2 regions of the Micromonospora sp. WMMA1947 genome follow, and region 2 is predicted to be linked to the other one. Evidence: riboswitches for the same ligand, from Rfam matches in the RefSeq annotation. Region 2 holds a riboswitch; the other holds the start of a gene.
The links. Region 2 has a riboswitch for thiamine pyrophosphate ahead of thiE (thiamine phosphate synthase). Riboswitches for the same ligand answer to the same signal wherever they lie in the genome.
Positions count from the first base shown of each region.

Region 1 (4,936 bases), 710 kb from region 2:
CTCACCGTCCACCTCGGACGTCAGATACGCGCGCAGCGCGCCGAGGAACTCGTCCGCGCGGGCCACCTCGGCCGGGTCGGGGCGGGGCCACGGGTCGATCAGGTCGAGCCGGAAGCGGCCGAGGAACAGTTCCTTGCCGAAGCTGGGCCGGTCCCAGGCCGACTCGCGGGCCGCCTCGGCGACCTGGCGGGCCTCCTTCTCGGAGACCTGGCCCGCCTCGGTGGGAAGCGGCCCCGCACCGTCGGGTGACTCGGGCCGGCTGTTCTGTGTCGTGGTCACGGCTGCCTCCTCGTCGGTCCGGCTGCGTCGACGCGTGCGACGAAAACGACGCTACCCCCGGGTGTTACCCAGGGGTAGCGTTGCGTGCACGTCCGATTTGGCGGACCGTCAGTCGGTCAGCGACTGCGGGCTGTCGTCCTCGTCGTCGATGTCGTCCTCACCCCAGTTGCGCCGGCTGAACGGCAGGATCGCCCAGAAGGTCAGGAACCACAGGCCGGTGAGCGTGCTGAGCAGGAACGCGATCGGCCGGTCCAGCACGAAGTCGGTGACCAGCAGGACCGAGCTGACCATCGCGATCAGCATGAAGAACAGGCCGCCGGTGGCCATCCGGTGGGCGAAGCGGACCAGCTCCGGCTTGCGGCCCTGCCGGAACAACGCCCGGTGGAACGCGACCGGAGAGATGATCATCGCGGCGGACGCGGCGGCGGTCAGCAGCGCCAGGATGTAGACGTCGCGCTGGAACTCCGTGGTCCGGCCGAACCCGTTGCTGAACGGCAGCGTCAGCAGGAAGGCGAAGAGGATCTGCACGCCTGTCTGCGCGACCCGCAGCTCCTGCAACAGATCGGCGAAGTTGCGCTGCCAGCGCTGCTTCTCGGATTCCTTGGACACTCGCGGACCTCCCCGGGAGACGGCACGGCCGGCGGGTGAACGCCCACCGGCAGCACCGCCTGTGCCCCGTACGGGCGATCACGAAACCGGTTCAGGAACCCCTGCGGATCCGGCCCGCGTACCGTGCCTCCAGCTCGGCGTTGTGCTCGTCGCCGCCGGTGATGTTCGCGGACAGGTAGACCGGCGGGCGCTGCCCCGCCGCGACCAGCCGGGCCACCACCTCGGTGACGATCTGCTGCGCGAGCAGCGCCGCGGTGATCGAGGAGACCGCGCCGACCGCGCCGCCACCCGGAAGCGGCAACGTCGCGTCGCCGTACGGGGCTCCGTTGTCCAGCACCACGTCGGCGAAGTCGGCGAGCTTGCGGCCGGACGGGTGCCGCGAGGTCATCCGGGCCGAGTGCTGCGCCGAGGTGATCGCCACCAGGCCGTGCCCGCGTTCCTTCACGATGGACGCGAACTCGACCATCGCCCCGTTCACGCCCGAGTTCGAGGCCAGCACGAACACGTCCTGCGGCCGGATCGGCGCCAGCTCGTAGAGGCGGTGCGCCACGGCCGGATCGCGTTCCAGCTTCGGGCCGAGCACGTCGGCCGGGTCGCCGCCGATCAGCACCAGGTCCCGCAACGCGATCCGGTTGGTGGGCACCAGGCCGCCGGCCCGCCCGGCGATCTCCATGGCCAGCGCCTCGGAGTGCCCGGTGCCGAACGCGTGCACCACACCGTCGGCGCGCAGCGCGGCCGCGATCAGGTCGGCCGCGTCGGCCACGTTCTGCCGCTGCGCGGCGGCCACCCGGCCGATCGTCTCGGTCACCACCGCCAGGTACGCGTCGGCGCTCACCGTCATGCCTCCTCCGTTCCTGTGCAACGGGCGAGGATCGCCTCGGCCAGCGGGCCGGGCGCCTCGTCCGGAATCCAGTGGCTGACGCCGGACAGCGTCACGAACCGGTAGTCACCGGTGACGCGCGCGGCGCACGCCTGCGCGGCCGTCCGGCCGATCGCCACGTCCTTGTCGCTCCACACGAACGTGGTGGGCACCCCGACCGGGGCGACCGCCTTCATGTCCGCACCGGTCATCGCGCGATACCAGTTCAGCGCCGCCGTCAAGGCGCCCGGCTCGCGCATCGGCTCGGCGTAGCGCGCCACCGTACCGGCGTCGCCCACGCCGCTCAGCAGCTTGCGCAGCGTGGCGCCGTTCCACGCCAGCAGCACCTTCTCCGCCGTACCGGGCTTGCGGAACAACGCGATGTAGGCGGACTTGACCTTCTGCCGGGGGTCGGTGGCGAGCGCGTGGCCCATCGCCGCCGGATGCGGCACCGACACCGCGGTCAGCGTCCGCACCCGGTCCGGGTGCGCCGCCGCCAGGCCCCACGCCACGATGGCGCCCCAGTCGTGGCCGACCACGTGGGCGCGGGTCACCCCGAGCGCGTCGAGCACGGCCGCCGCGTCGGCCACCAGCTCCGGAATCCGGTACGCCCCGATGTCGGCCGGACGCGCGCCGGGCGAGTAGCCGCGCTGGTCGAGCGCGTACGTGCGCAGCCCGGCGGCGTGCAGCGCGGGCGTGACCGCGTCCCACTCGCCCGAGTGCTGCGGGAAGCCGTGCAGCAGCAGGACCGGGTCGCCGCCCTCGGGACCGCCGGCGCGTACCTCGAACGTCAGTCCCCGCGCATCCACCAGCATGATCGCCACCATACCGACACTCGCCCTGCTGGGCCCCGGGCCGTGGTCGGTGCTAGCGTCTGCGACGAGACAACTTCACATCCGACAGGGGAGCGCGCAGCGCTGAGAGTGCGGGCCGGTGCCCGCAGACCCTCGAACCTGATCTGGGTAATGCCAGCGCAGGGAGTTCGGTCGACCTCCAGCCGCGTCGCCGTCCGGTGACCACCGGGCGCGGCGTGCGTCTTCTCCTGGTTCACCTCGACGAACTGGGAGCCAATCGTGAACCGTACCGACAGCAACCGCTGGCGTACCGTCGACATCGTCGTCGCCTCGGTCATCGCCGTCGCCTTCGGCGTCGTCTTCTGGGCCTGGGGCCTGCTCTGGAGCGCCACCGACGCGGCGTTCGCGTTCTTCCCGCCGGCGCAGGCAGTGCTCTACGGCGTGTGGCTGATCCCGGCGGTGCTCGCCGGCCTGATCATCCGCAAGCCGGGCGCCGCGCTGTACTGCGAGACGGTGGCCGCGATCATCTCCGCCCTGCTGGGCAGCCAGTGGGCGAGCATCGTGATCCTCCAGGGCCTGATGCAGGGCATCGGCGCCGAGCTGGCCTTCGCCGCGTTCCGGTACCGCTCGTTCCGCCTGCCGGTGGCGGTGCTGGCCGGTGCGCTGACCGGCCTCGGTGCTGCGATCTTCGACTTCGTCTACTGGAACAAGGCGTACGACTTCGCCTCCTACCGCCTCCCGTACGCGCTGATCACTATCGTCAGCGCCACTATCGTCGCCGGTCTGGGCGCGCACGTCCTCACCCGCGCGCTGGCGAACACCGGCGTGCTGGACCGCTTCCCCGCCGGTCGCGACCGCGCCCTGGTCTAGCCCTCTCCCCACTTCCGCCCGGTGATCAAGGAGTTTGCGTCCGCCGGGCACGGTTCTCCGGACGCGAACTCCTTGATCACGCAGGCTGGGCCGGGAGAGGGGGTGGTGGGCGGTGAGCGCTGTGGTGCTGCGGGGGTTCGGGTGGCGGCACGGAGGACGCAAGCGCTGGGCTCTGCGCGGAGTGGATCTGCGTGTGGAGAGCGGCGAGCGGGTGCTACTGCTCGGGCCCTCCGGGGCCGGTAAGAGCACGTTGCTGGCGGCGCTGGCCGGGCTGCTGCCGGAGGACTCCGGCGAGCAGGAGGGCACCGTCGAGATCGACGGGCTGGACCCGCGCAAGGCGCGTGAGCGCGTTGGCATCCTGTTCCAGGACCCGCAGACCCAGCTCGTCATGGCCCGCTCCGGCGACGACGTGGCGTTCGGGCTGGAGAACCGGGGCGTACCGGCCGGCGAGATCTGGTCCCGCGTCGACGAGGCGCTGCACCGGGTCGGCTTCCCGTACCCCCGGGACCGCCCGACCGCCGCGCTCAGCGGCGGGGAGCAGCAGCGGCTGGCCCTGGCCGGCACGCTCGCGCTGCGCCCCGGACTGCTGCTGCTCGACGAGCCCACCGCCAACCTCGACCCGGCCGGCGCCGGCCTGATCCGCCGGGCCGTCGCGAACGCGCTCGACCCGGACACCACGATGATCCTGGTCGAGCACCGGGTCACCGAGGCGCTGCCGCTGGTCGACCGCGTCGTGGTGCTGGAACCCGGCGGCGGCGTCCGCGCCGACGGGCCGCCCGAGGCGGTCTTCGCCGCGCACGGCGACGCGCTGGCCGCCGCCGGGGTCTGGGTACCCGGCCACGTCGCGCCACCCCGGCACGCCACCACGCCGCCCGGCGACGTGCTGCTCACCGCGGAGCGGCTCGGCCTCCCGCCCCGGCTGAACCCCACCGATCTTCGGGTACGCGCCGGCGAGGCGCTCGCCGTCCTCGGCCCCAACGGGGCCGGCAAGTCCACACTGGCGCTGCTCCTGGGCGGCCTGCTGAAACCCGGAGCGGGGGCCGTCACCGCGTCCGCCGAACTCGCCGGGCGGGACGCGCGCACTCCCCCGCACCGCTGGCGGGCACCCGCTCTGGTCCGCCGGATCGGTTCGGTGTTCCAGGACCCGGAGCACCAGTTCGTCACCGCCACGGTCCGCGACGAGCTGGCGCTCGGCCCGCGCCGCATCGGCCGGGCCGAGCCGGCGGTCACCGCCACCGTGGACGAGCTGTTGCAGCGGTTGCGGCTGGACCGGCTGGCGGGCGCCAACCCGTACACCCTCTCGGGTGGCGAGGCGCGGCGGCTGAGCGTGGCGACGGCGCTGGCCACCGCGCCCCGCCTGCTGATCTGCGACGAGCCCACGTTCGGCCAGGACCGGCGGACGTGGCTGGAGCTGGTCGACCTGCTCGCCGAGCTGCGCGACGCCGGGCACGGCGTGGTCACGGTGACCCACGACGAGGACTTCGTCGCCGCGCTCGCCGACCGGACGCTCGCCCTGCACCGCCCG
Region 1 is NZ_CP114909.1:3,398,228-3,403,163, reverse strand. Features, by position in the region: gene O7604_RS16355 (acyl-CoA dehydrogenase family protein) at 1-279, opposite strand, end outside; gene O7604_RS16350 (DUF6328 family protein) at 388-888, opposite strand; gene O7604_RS16345 (SIS domain-containing protein) at 980-1,729, opposite strand; gene O7604_RS16340 (alpha/beta hydrolase) at 1,726-2,562, opposite strand; TPP riboswitch at 2,639-2,745, shown strand; gene O7604_RS16335 (ECF transporter S component) at 2,821-3,411, shown strand; gene O7604_RS16330 (ABC transporter ATP-binding protein) at 3,524-4,936, shown strand, end outside.
Region 1: it holds a riboswitch for thiamine pyrophosphate, as region 2 does, so the genes downstream of both, O7604_RS16335 (ECF transporter S component) here and thiE (thiamine phosphate synthase) in region 2, are expected to answer to the same signal.

Region 2 (4,936 bases):
ACGCCTTGGACGCCATCCTCTGACCGTCCCCGCCGGTGCCGACGCGCCCGCCCGCGCGTCGGGTCCGCCCGTGTGCCCGAGCGTTGGGTCCGCTCGCGCTCGGGCCCCGCCCGTGCGTCCGGTCCGCGCGTTGGGTCCGCTCGCGCTCGGGTCCGTCCGCCCGTGCGTCCGGTCCGTGCGTTGGGCCCGCCCGCGCTTAGGTCCGCCCGTGTGCCCGCGCGTTGGGTCCGCCCGCGCTTAGGTCCGCCCGTGCGCTCGCGTTCGGTCCGCCCGCGCGTCGGATCCCGCCCGTGCATCCTGTCCGCGCGTTGGTCCGCTCGCGCTTGGGTCCCGCCCGTGCGTCCCGCCCGTGCGTCGGGCCTGCCCGTGCGTGGGGCCAGCTCGCTCGATCGGCCCGTCCGCGCGGCCCGTCCGCGCGTGGTGTCCGTCCGCGCCTTCGGTCCACAGGTGTTCGGTCCGCCCGCCATCGCAGGTGCGCCCGCTCGTCGGCGTGCAACCGTCGGGGCTTGCTCCGCGCGGCGGGGTGCGCCCACCGGGCCCCGCCCGCGCGCGGAGGCACCCATGGCGTTCCACTCGCAGGCAGCGCTCACGATGGCTGGAACGGTATGGGTGTCAAAAGGGCCTTGAGACACCCATGGCGTTCCACTCGTCGCCAGATTCAGTCGCGAGTGGAACGCCATAGGTGTCTGCGGCGGCCTCCTGACGCCCGTGGTGTCTCGGGCGGCCCGGCTCGGCTCGGCTCGGCTCGGCTCGGCCCGGCTCGGCTCGGCTCGGCCCAGCCTGGCTCGGCTCGGCCAGGTCAGGCACCACGGGTCAGGCGCCGGGTGGCGGTGGCCGGGCCGGCGCGCGGCGGGGCGAGACTCGTAGCTGCGGGCTGCGGGCTGCGGGCTGCGGGCTGCGGGCTGCGGGCTGCGGGCTGCGGGCTGCGGGCGCGGCGGGGGTGCGGACCAGAGGCGTGGCAGGGTGCGGCGGGCGCGGGCGCGGGCGCGGGCGCGGCGGGCGGCGGGGTGCGGGTCAGTGGTTTGCTGCGGTGGCGCGACGTTCGGCCAGGGCCTGGCGTACCAGGGCGACTGTGGCGTCGGGACGGCGCAGCACGTCGTCGGCGGTGAACCGGAGCACGACCCACCCGGCCGCGCGGAGCGCGTTCAGTCGCGCCACGTCCCGCCGGAAGTGAGCCCGTTCCCGGTGGTGGTCGCCGTCGTACTCGACCGCGAGGCGGAGAGCCGGCCAGGCCAGGTCCACCCGGGCCACGAAGCGTCCGCCGGCGCGCACCTCGTGCTGGGCAGTGAGCGGGCCGAGACCGGCGTCGAGGAGGAGCAGCCGCAGTCGCGTCTCCATCGGAGACTCGCTCAACGGCTCGGCCATCGCCAGTACCTCGCGCAGCAGCGGAGCGCCCGGCCAACCCGACCGGTCGGCGGCGTAGGCCCGCAGTGCGGGCAGCTTCACGACCCGGCGACGCAGCAGCGCGTCGACGGCGACCAGCGCCTCGGCGAGTGAGCCCTGCCGGCCCAGGTCGAACGCGGTACGTAGCGGGGTGGTGACCGGCAGCCCGCCGAAGAAGGTGCGGTCCCGCTCCGGCAGGGGCGACCGGACCACCCGCAACCGTGGGTGCGGTCGTAGTCGAGCAGCGGTCGGCAGCAGCACGGTGACCGGCGCGTCGCGGGGGAGCACGTCCGCGCCGAACAACCAGGCGGCGCTGCTTCCTGCCAGCACGGCAACCGGCGGCAGGCGCAACGCCACCGCCTCGCACCACATCCGGTGGTCGTCGGCGCGGTGTCCGTCCCGATGCACGTACACGTCCGGGAGCAGGCGGATCCACGTCGGCCCGCGCAGCATCGTCCAGGTGAGCAGCCCTTCGGACACGGCGCGGCCGCCCCGGAACGGCAGGGTCGCCAGGCGGCGCGGGACACGGGCGGGAACGGACATCCCAGCAGCGTGTCGTGACGAGACGGTCACCCACTGCCCCGATCCGCCGGACGGCTGGTTCCTGGGAAAAACCTCTCCCGGGCTTCCGTACGGGCGGGAGGCGTCGTACGGTAGGCCGCAAGTGACCCACGGGAGCCCGGTGCGGACCGGGCTGAGAGGGGGGCTGGGAGCCCCCGACCGTCGAACCTGATCCGGGTAATGCCGGCGCAGGGAGGAGCGTTGCCGTGCTGTCCCTGGGACGACTGCATCTCATCACCGACACCCGGCCGGGGCGTGACCCGCTCGCCGTGCTGCGCGCCGCCCTGCCGGTAGCCGGCGCCGACCTCGTCGTGCAGGTGCGCGTGGAGGACGACGCGACCGACCGGGAGGCGTACGAGCTGGCCCGGCTGGTGGTCGACGCCTGCCGGGCGTATGGGGCGCGGTGCCTGGTCAACGACCGGTTGCACGTGGCGCTCGCGGTGGGCGCGGCCGGGGGCCATGTCGGCGCCGACGACCTGCCGGTGCCCGCCGCGCGCCGCGTGCTCGGCCCGGACGCCGTGCTCGGCGCGACGGCCCGCGAGCCGGTGACCGCCCGTGCCGCAGTGGACGCCGGGGCCACCTACCTGGGCGTGGGCCCGTGCCACGTCACCACCACCAAGTCCGGCCTGCCGGGACCGATCGGCCCCGAGGGGATACGCGCGGTCGCCGAGGCGGTGTCCGTGCCGGTGATCGCGATCGGCGGGGTGACCGCCGCGACCGTGCCGGCGTTGCGGGCGGCCGGTGCGTACGGGGTGGCGGTGGTCGGCGCGCTCAGCGCGGCCGTCGATCCGGCGCACGCCACCGCCGAGCTGATGCGGGCGCTGACGTGTTAACAAGGGACCCTTCCTCTACCGGAGGCGTTAACAGGGGGCCCTTCCTTACCGAGGTGGCGGTGGTGGGGGGCGGGCCGATCGGGTGGGCGATCGCGTGGCGGTGCGCGCAGCGCGGACTGCGCGTGGTGGTGCACGACGACCGGCCCGGGTCGGGCGCCTCGTCGGTGGCCGCCGGGATGCTGTCGCCGGTCGCCGAGGCGTACTTCGGTGAGCACGAACTCACCGCGCTTCTCGTCGAGTCCGCCGCCCGCTGGCCCGGCTTCGCGGCTGAGCTGACCGAGGCGAGCGGCGTCGACATCGGCTACTCCACCGAGGGCACGCTCGTCGTCGGGCTCACCGCCGACGACCTGGCCGAGGCGAGGCGGCTGTGGTCGTACCAGCAGGGGTTGGGACTGCCGATCACGCCGTTGCGTCCCTCGGAGCTGCGCGGTCGCGAGCCGGCGCTGGCGCCGCGCGTGCGCGGCGGCGCTGTCGCGCCCGGTGACCACCAGGTCGATCCGCGGCGGCTGGTCGTCGCGTTGCGCACGGCCGCCGAACGCGCCGGTGTGGAGCTGCGTCCGGCCCGCGTCGGCGCGTTGTCCGAGGTGGACGCGCGGGTCACGGTGGTCGCGGCGGGCTGCGGCGCGGCGGCGCTGACCGGCCTGCCGGTCCGGCCGGTCAAGGGCCAGGTGCTGCGGCTGCGCGCACCCGGTGACGGTCCGCCGGGCTTCCGGCACGTGATCCGGGGGTACGCGGACAGCGAGTCGGTCTACCTGGTGCCCCGGGACAGCGGTGAGGTCGTGGTCGGGGCGACGGTCGAGGAGCGCGCGGACACCGCTGTCACCGCCGGTGGCGTGCTGACGCTGCTGCGCGCCGCCGCGGAGCTGGTGCCGGAACTGGTCGAGTACGAGCTGGTGGAGGCCGTCGCGGGGCTGCGCCCCGGTACGCCGGACAACGCGCCGATCATCGGGCCGCTGCCGGGGCGGCCGGGCGTGGCCGCGGCGACCGGGCACCACCGGCACGGCATCGTGCTCACCCCGGTCACCGCCGACCTGGTCACCGAGCTGATCGTCACCGGCGAGCCGGATTCCGCGCTCGCCCCCTTCACCCCGGATCGCTTCGGGAAGGAGCGCACGTGGAACTGATCGTCAACGGCACGGGCCGGACGCTGCCCGACGGCGTCACCGTCGCCGAGGTGGTCCGCACCGTCACCGACCGGGAGCGCGGGCTCGCGGTGGCGGTGAACGGCGAGGTGGTGCCGCGCGGCGGCTGGCCGGAGAGCGTGCTGCGCGACGGCGACCGGGTCGAGGTCCTCAGCGCCACCCAGGGCGGGTGAGCAGGTGTCCACGTTGGAGATCGGCGGGGTCACTTTCGGCTCGCGGCTCGTCCTCGGCACCGGCGGCGCGGCCAACCTGCACGTGCTGGAACAGGCGATCCGGGCGTCCGGCACCGAGCTGGTGACGCTGGCGCTGCGTCGGGTGGACACCACCCCCGGCGGGTCGGGTGGCCTGCTCGACCTGGTGGAGCGGTGCGGCGTACGGCTGCTGCCGAACACGGCCGGCTGCCGGACCGCTGTGGAGGCGGTGAAGACGGCGCACCTGGCCCGGGAGGCGTTCGACACCGCCTGGGTGAAGCTGGAGGTGATCGGTGACGAGCGCACACTCCTGCCCGACGGGGTGGAGCTGCTGCGCGCCGCCGAGGAGCTGGTGGCGGACGGGTTCACAGTGCTGCCGTACACGTCGGACGATCCGGTGCTGGCGCGGCGGCTGGCCGACGTGGGCTGCGCGGCGGTGATGCCGGCCGGGTCGCCGATCGGTTCCGGGCTGGGCATCGGCAACCCGCATCACATCCGGCTGATCCGGCAGGCGGTCGACGTGCCGGTGGTGCTCGACGCGGGCATCGGCACCGCCTCGGATGCGGCGCTCGCGATGGAGCTGGGCTGCGACGCGGTGCTGCTGGCGAGCGCCGTGACCCGGGCCGCCGACCCGGTGGCGATGGCCACGGCGATGCGCTACGCGGTCGAGGCCGGGCGTCTGGCGTACGGCGCGGGCCGCATCGCCCGCCGCTTCCACGCCCTCGCGTCCACCCCGGATGAGGGACGGCCCGACCTGTGACCGCCTCACGCCTAGCGGATCTTGGTACGGATGCGCCCTCGGAGGGGCGGCCGCGTACCAAGATCC
Region 2 is NZ_CP114909.1:2,688,158-2,693,093, forward strand. Features, by position in the region: gene O7604_RS13015 (aldo/keto reductase) at 1-23, shown strand, start outside; gene O7604_RS13020 (DUF559 domain-containing protein) at 1,015-1,926, opposite strand; TPP riboswitch at 2,045-2,156, shown strand; gene thiE (thiamine phosphate synthase) at 2,151-2,777, shown strand; gene thiO (glycine oxidase ThiO) at 2,771-3,901, shown strand; gene thiS (sulfur carrier protein ThiS) at 3,892-4,092, shown strand; gene O7604_RS13040 (thiazole synthase) at 4,097-4,870, shown strand.